Regions from separate parts of the Comamonas faecalis genome, predicted to be linked through region 1. Evidence: predicted binding sites of a transcription regulator. Region 1 holds the regulator's gene; the other holds the start of a gene.

Region 1 (3,344 bases):
CGCCACAGCGCCCACGCTGGCCGCAGCCGCCGGCCAGCAGGACCTGATGAAGGAGCTGCAGTCGATGAAAGACCTGATCGAGGAGCGCTTCAACACGCTGTCATGGCTGGGCCAGGCGCGCCAGGACCCGATCCAGTCCAACCTGATGCTCAAGCTGATCCGCGCCGGCTACTCGCCCGCGCTCTCGCGCGCCATGCTCGAACACCTGCCCGAGCACCTGGGCGCGCAGGACGCGGTGCGCTGGCTGATGCGCGTGCTCGAACGCAATCTGCGCACCGACGCGGCCGACCTGCCGCTGATCCAGCAGGGCGGCGTCTTCGCGCTGGTGGGCGCCACCGGCGTGGGCAAGACCACGACGGCCGCCAAGCTGGCCGCGCTGTGCGCCCAGGCGCACGGGCCGGCCAGCGTGGGGCTGATCACGCTGGACACCTACCGCATGGGCGCGCACGAGCAGCTGCGCTCCTACGGCCGCATGTTGGGCGTGGTCGCCCACCTGGCGCACGACCAGGCCGCGCTGCAGGATCTGCTGGGCCTGCTGTCGTCCAAGAAGATGGTGCTGATCGACACCACCGGCGTCGCCCCGCGCGACCCGCGCAAGCGCGAGCTGCTCGATCTGCTGGCGCTGCCCGGCATCGAGCGCCTGCAGGTGCTCAACGCCAGCAGCCATGGCGACACCTTCGACGAGGTGCTCACCGGCTTCAAGAGCGCGGGCGTGCAGCAGGCCATCCTCTCCAAGGTGGACGAGGCCGTGAAGCTGGGGCCGGCCATCGACGCGCTGATCCGCCACCAGGCGCTGCTGCGCGGCGTGACCTGCGGCCAGCGCGTGCCCGAGGACTGGGAAGCGGCCAACGCACCGGCGCTGGTCGCGCAGTCGATGCGCGCCAACGCGCGCTCGGCCTTCGACCCCAAGGCGCTGGAGCTGAACTTCTTCTTCTCGCAGGCGCCCGAGGCGTTGCAGCCCACGGAGATGGACCATGTGGCTTGAGCGCGCCGGCACCACCCACCAGGGCGCAGGGCTGCAGCGCCTGAATGCGCAGACCGGCGCGGGCCCGCGCCTGCTGCCCGTGCTGGCCACGCCCGACTCGCACCTGGAACTGGAGACACTGTGGCAGCTGTGCGCCCAGCTGCAGCAGCTGGGCTACGCAGTCATGGTGCTCGACGCCAGCGCGCGCGAGGGCGCGCACGCGCCCGGCCTGGCCCAGGTGCTGCAGACGCACAGCCTGCCGCTGCAGGCCACGCTGGACGCCAGCGCCGCAGATGCCGCGCTGCTGCCGGTGCTGCCCGCGGCGCTGGGCCTGCGCCGCCTGGCGCAGCAGGGCGGCGGCGCTGCGGCGCTGCGGCGGCTGGTCACCCCGTTTCGCGCCTATGGCGCACTGCTGCTGTATGCGCCGCCGGCGCTGGCCGCGCCGCTGCTGCAAGGCAGCGCCTGCACGCCGCTGGCGCTGACCGGCGCGGGCGCCCAGGGCATGGTGGCCTGCTATCTGCAGCTCAAGCACATGGCGCTGCACGCCGGCCTGCGCTGCACCGTCGCGGCCATGACCGGCGCCGAAGACGCCCGCAGGACGGCGCAGACCCGCGAGGCGCTGCAGGCGCTCGCGCGCAGCGCAAGCCAGATGCTGGGCCTGGCGCCGCACACCACGCAGATCCGCGCCGACCAGCCGCGCGAGCTGCGTCGCCTGGCGCTGCAGCTGCTGGAAGGCGGCTGCGCGAACACCACCACCGCTCACCACAACGACTACGATCACCCCTGCATCGACCACAGCCATTGAATCCAGGTTGACCCATGTATACCGCCAAAGGACAGCTTGACCGCAACGCGCTGCTGCAACAGCACGCGCCGCTGGTGCGCCGCATCGCCCACCACATGATCGCCAAGCTGCCTCCCAACGTCGAGGTCGACGACCTGATCCAGGTCGGCATGATCGGGCTGAACGAGGCGCTGTCGCGCTTCGAGGCCTCGCAGGGCGTGCAGTTCGAGACCTTTGCCAGTCAGCGCATCCGCGGCGCCATGCTCGACGAATTGCGCGGCGGCGACTGGATGAGCCGCAGCTCGCGCAAGAGCCAGAAGGACATCGAGCAGGCGCTGCGCCGCGTCGAGCAAAAGCTCGGGCGCAGCCCGCTGGAGTCGGAGATCGCCGCCGAGATGGACATGAGCCTGCAGGATTACCAGTCGCTGCTGGGCAAGGTGCGCGGCACGCAGCTGGTCTACCTGGAGGACATACGCCCGGGCGAGGACGACGAGGGCAGCTTTCTCGACCGTCACATGGCCGACGAAGACGCCGACCCGGTGGCGCTGTTGCGCGACCAGCGCATCCGCAGCTCGCTGGTCCAAGCCATCGAGTCGCTGCCCGAGCGCGAGCAGTACATCATGGGCATGTACTACGAGCAGGACATGAACCTCAAGGAAATCGCCGCCGTGCTCGGCGTGACCGAATCACGCGTGTGCCAGCTGCACAGCCAGGCCATCGCGCGGCTGCGCACCAAGATGCGCGCGCATTGAGCGTCGCGGCCAAGCCTTTTCCGGCTCATCCATTGGAAAAATGGGGCGATGCAGCGCGCCTCAGTGTGTCTGCGCCTTACTCCCTCCCCCTCTGGGGGAGGGCTGGGGTGGGGGCCGGCGACGCAGACCGAGGCACGCCGTTGCTGCCGCTCCAGCAGCCCCCATCCCTGCCCTCCCCCAGAGGAGGAAGGAGTCCAAGACATGCCGCTGACGTGTCTGCACCTCACTCCCTCCCCCTCTGGGGGAGGGCTGGGGTGGGGGCCGGCGACGCTGGCCGAGACACACCGTTGCTGCCGCTCCAGCAGCCCCCATCCCTGCCCTCCCCCAAAGGGGGAAGGAGTCCGAGGCACGCCGCTGATCAGGCGTTTTTCGCCGTAACAGCGGCAACGCTTCCAGCGTCTGCGCCTTACTCCCTCCCCCTCTGGGGGAGGGCTGGGGTGGGGGCCGGCGACGCTGGCCGAGGCACGCCGTTGCTGCCGCTCCAGCAGCCATCATCCCTGCCTTTCCCCCAAAGGGGGAAGGTGTCCGAGACATGTCGCTGATCAGGTGTTTACCCGACTCGTGGCTCCACCTTGATGGGCACGTACAGCGACCCGCCCTGGCGGTTGAACTCGTCGGCCTTGCGCGCCATGCCGTCGGCCAGTGCCGCGCTGCCGCTCATGCCCTTGGCGGCGGCGTATTCGCGCACCTCCTGCGTGATCTTCATCGAGCAGAACTTCGGCCCGCACATGGAGCAGAAATGCGCCACCTTGGCCGCGTCCTTCGGGAGCGTCTCGTCGTGGTACTCCTGCGCGGTCTCGGGGTCCAGGCCCAGGTTGAACTGGTCCTGCCAGCGAAAGTCGAA
Region 2 (3,344 bases), 160 kb from region 1:
TCGCCCCCCAGCGCAGGCGCGTCGCGCGGTCCATGGCGGCAAGGCGCTGCTGCAGCGTCGGCGCAGCGGCAGCGGCGGGCGGGGCAACAGTGACTTCGGCAACGGCGGTGGACATCGGTTCTTCCATGGTCGGCAAACGCCAGGCAACAAGGCGGCGGTGCAGCGATTATTGAAGGCGTGCCGCGCCGCCGGTGCCCCGATAAGCCGCGGCTTTGGCCATTTATTCACCGCGCTGCGCCACCGCCCGCGCGCCTACGATTGCGCCACCTTCCCCCCACCGCCCCGCAACGCCCCCACCCGCCACCGACGAGACCGCCATGGACATGCGCATCAACAGCTCCCTCACGACGCCGCTGACCGGCACGCAGGTGGCGCGCCGCATCACCGCCGACCGCGACAACACCCCGGGCGTGGGCTTTGGCACCGCCTTCAAGAACGCGCTGCAGGAGGTGAGCGGCGCGCAAAACCAGGCCAGCGCACTGCAGCGCGAAGTGCAGCTGGACAACCCCAGCGTCAGCATCGAGGAGACCATGGTTGCGATGCAAAAGGCGCAAATCGGCTTTCAGGCCACGCTGAACGTGCGCAACCGCATGGTGCAGGCCTATACCGACATCATGAACATGCAGGTGTGAGCATCTGCGCGCAGGCTTTCACCGCGGCAATCGCGGCGAGGGCGCCGCTCCCACATTGAGCGGCATTCAGCGTTGAGCATCCCGTGGGAACGGGACAGGCGCCGCGGCAGCATCAAAAAAGCCGGTCACCTTTCGGTGCCGGCATTCCCCCTGAGCTTTTTTATGCCGCTGGCGCCCACCACGCCGCGGCTTGTTTGTCAGTGCATCACCTGCGGCTGCCCGTCGAACAAATGCTCGAACTGCGCGATCCACGGCTCGGCCAGCACGCGGATCTGCGCGTCGTTGCGCAGGATGCGCTGCATGATGCGCGCCTTCTCCTTGCGCTGCTCGGGCGCCAGCTGCTCGTTGCGGGCCTGGTGGCGCAGTTGCTCGATCAGCACGGCGCAAGTGCCCTCGTAGCGCGCCACGCCGTCCCAGTCGCTCAGGCGTGCGGCTTCGAGCATCTTGGCGCTGCTGGTTTCAATGGCTTTGTAGAAGTCGATCAAGCGGTCGGGATTGTGGGTATTTATCTGGATCTGCATGGTTCAGCTCAAAAAAACATTGTTCAACACACCAACGACACGCCCAAACCTCAGGCACGCCCACCAATCTGGCGCCAGCCATCGATCACTGGCTCAAGCAGCGCCTGCACGTCCCTAACCTGGGCCGCGTCGTTGGCCGCATTGGCCTGCGCCAAGCGCAGCAGGCAGTAGGCGTACAGCTGCTGCAAATTGGCCGCCACCTCGCCGCCCGCCTGGACGTCCAGGCTGGACATCAGCCCTTCATCGATCAGGCGCGACGCCTTGGCCATCAGGCGCACCTTGGTCGCCACGTCACGCCGCTCGATGGCCGTGGCCGCCCCCTGCAGGCAGACGAGCAGCTCATTGAACAGCAGGCCAATCAAACCGTGGGGCGATGCGCTGAGCACCTGCGAGTCGACGCCCACCTGCCGATAAGCAGCCGCCGACGCCCGAGCGCTTGGGGGGGTGTACATATGCAATCCTTTCATCGTGTCTCTCCCCGCTGTTATCGGCCAGCAGCCAGACAAATAAAGGCCTGGTGATTCGATAAAAACAGAACGCCTGCGGCAGCCACAGATGAATAAAGCATGTCTTTCATGATGGCACCACCACGCATGCACCAGTGGCGCGATAAGTGCGGCAAATCACCCGCAAGTCGCCGCAACCCTCTCTGCCTGCACGATGACACTCGGTTGACATTGCCGATACCACGCGCCCTCAAGTTTTTTGCGCAGCGTTCGATAACAAGCTCAACGGGTCTGATCACAGACCTGCCGCCAGAGGCAATGAGAGGTCACTGGCTTGGAGTCCCTCTCTTTTTCTCCCAAAGGAGTTTCACCATGGCCATGACCATCAACACCAATACCGCTTCGCTCAACGCCCAGCGCAACACCGCACTGACTTCCGGCAGCCTGTCGACCACCATGCAGCGCCTGTCCTCGGGTCTGCGCGTCAACAGCGCCAAGGACGACGCCGCCGGCCTGGCCATTGCCGACCGCATGAACACCCAGGTGCGCGGCATGAACGTCGCCATCCGCAACGCCGGCGACGGCATCTCGATGGCGCAGATCGCCGAAGGCGGCCTGTCGGGCATCAACGACATGCTGCAGCGCATGCGCGAGCTGGCGGTGCAAGCGTCCAACTCCACCAACCAGAGCAGCGACATCTCCAAGCTCGACAAGGAGTACCAGGAGTTGGGCAAGGAAGTCACGCGCATGATCGACGCCACCCAGTTCAACGGCGAGTCAATTCTGAAAACAACGGCTGGCTTTACCTTTCAGATCGGTGCCAATACGGGTACAGAGAACCAAATCAAGGTCGATTCGGCAACCGTCAACGTCGCTACAGGTAATTTGGCACTCGTCACCACTGGCGCCAACTCAGCGCTGTCGACCGCCGCCGCAGCCAGCAACACGGCGCAAATCGATGCGCTGGACAAAGCGCTGACCGTGGTCAACGACACCCGCGCCAACCTGGGCGCTGTGCAAAACCGCTTCGAGAACACCGTCTCCTACCTGCGCACCGCGGTAGAGAACCAGTCCGCCGCACGCGGGCGCATCATGGACGCCGACTTTGCCGCCGAAACCGCCAACCTGAGCCGCGCGCAAATTCTGCAGCAGGCCGGCACGGCCATGATTGCCCAGGCCAACCAGCTGCCCCAGGGCGTGCTGAGCCTGCTGCGCTGAGCACGCTGACGCCCGCCCCATGACACAAGCCGAGGATTGAGTCCCTCGGCTTGTTTCATTGCATTCGTCACTGCATCCGTGACTGCACCCATTACTGCATTTATTGGCTTTTTTCCACGGTTCGGCCCTGCCCGCATGAACCGCGCGCCATTCATGCGCAACAAAACAGGGCAAGCGACGCAGCCCGGGCCGATGACGCAATAAGCCGGGCAAACCCCGTTCAAGTCCACGCAACGCCTCGCCCGCTGTCCGGTGACACTCGGTTGACATTGCCGATACCACGCGCCCTCAAGTTTTTTGCGCAGCGTTCGATAACAAGCTCAACGGGTCTGATCACAGACCTGCCGCCAGAGGCAATGAGAGGTCACTGGCTTGGAGTCCCTCTCTTTTTCTCCCAAAGGAGTTTCACCATGGCCATGACCATCAATACCAATACCGCTTCGCTCAACGCCCAGCGCAACACCGCACTGACTTCCGGCAGCCTGTCGACCACCATGCAGCGCCTGTCCTCGGGTCTGCGCGTCAAC

Evidence for each region. The regulator FliA, encoded in region 1, starts transcription of late flagellar genes. The targets are predictions, from matches to a motif close to CTAAAGTTTNNNNNNNNNNNGCCGNTA.
Region 2: a site for FliA is predicted at 1,639-1,665, ahead of fliS (flagellar export chaperone FliS). Genes of this name have one in related genera too.

Annotation. Positions count from the first base shown of each region.
Region 1 is NZ_BAABBP010000002.1:176,928-180,271, forward strand. Features, by position in the region: gene flhF (flagellar biosynthesis GTPase FlhF) at 1-985, shown strand, start outside; gene ABD767_RS01995 (hypothetical protein) at 975-1,769, shown strand; gene ABD767_RS02000 (RNA polymerase sigma factor FliA) at 1,784-2,500, shown strand; gene thiC (phosphomethylpyrimidine synthase ThiC) at 3,051-3,344, opposite strand, start outside.
Region 2 is NZ_BAABBP010000002.1:21,461-24,804, forward strand. Features, by position in the region: gene fliF (flagellar basal-body MS-ring/collar protein FliF) at 1-115, opposite strand, end outside; gene fliE (flagellar hook-basal body complex protein FliE) at 318-632, shown strand; gene ABD767_RS01250 (flagellar protein FliT) at 830-1,153, opposite strand; gene fliS (flagellar export chaperone FliS) at 1,204-1,605, opposite strand; gene ABD767_RS01260 (flagellin N-terminal helical domain-containing protein) at 1,972-2,817, shown strand; gene ABD767_RS01265 (flagellin N-terminal helical domain-containing protein) at 3,228-3,344, shown strand, end outside.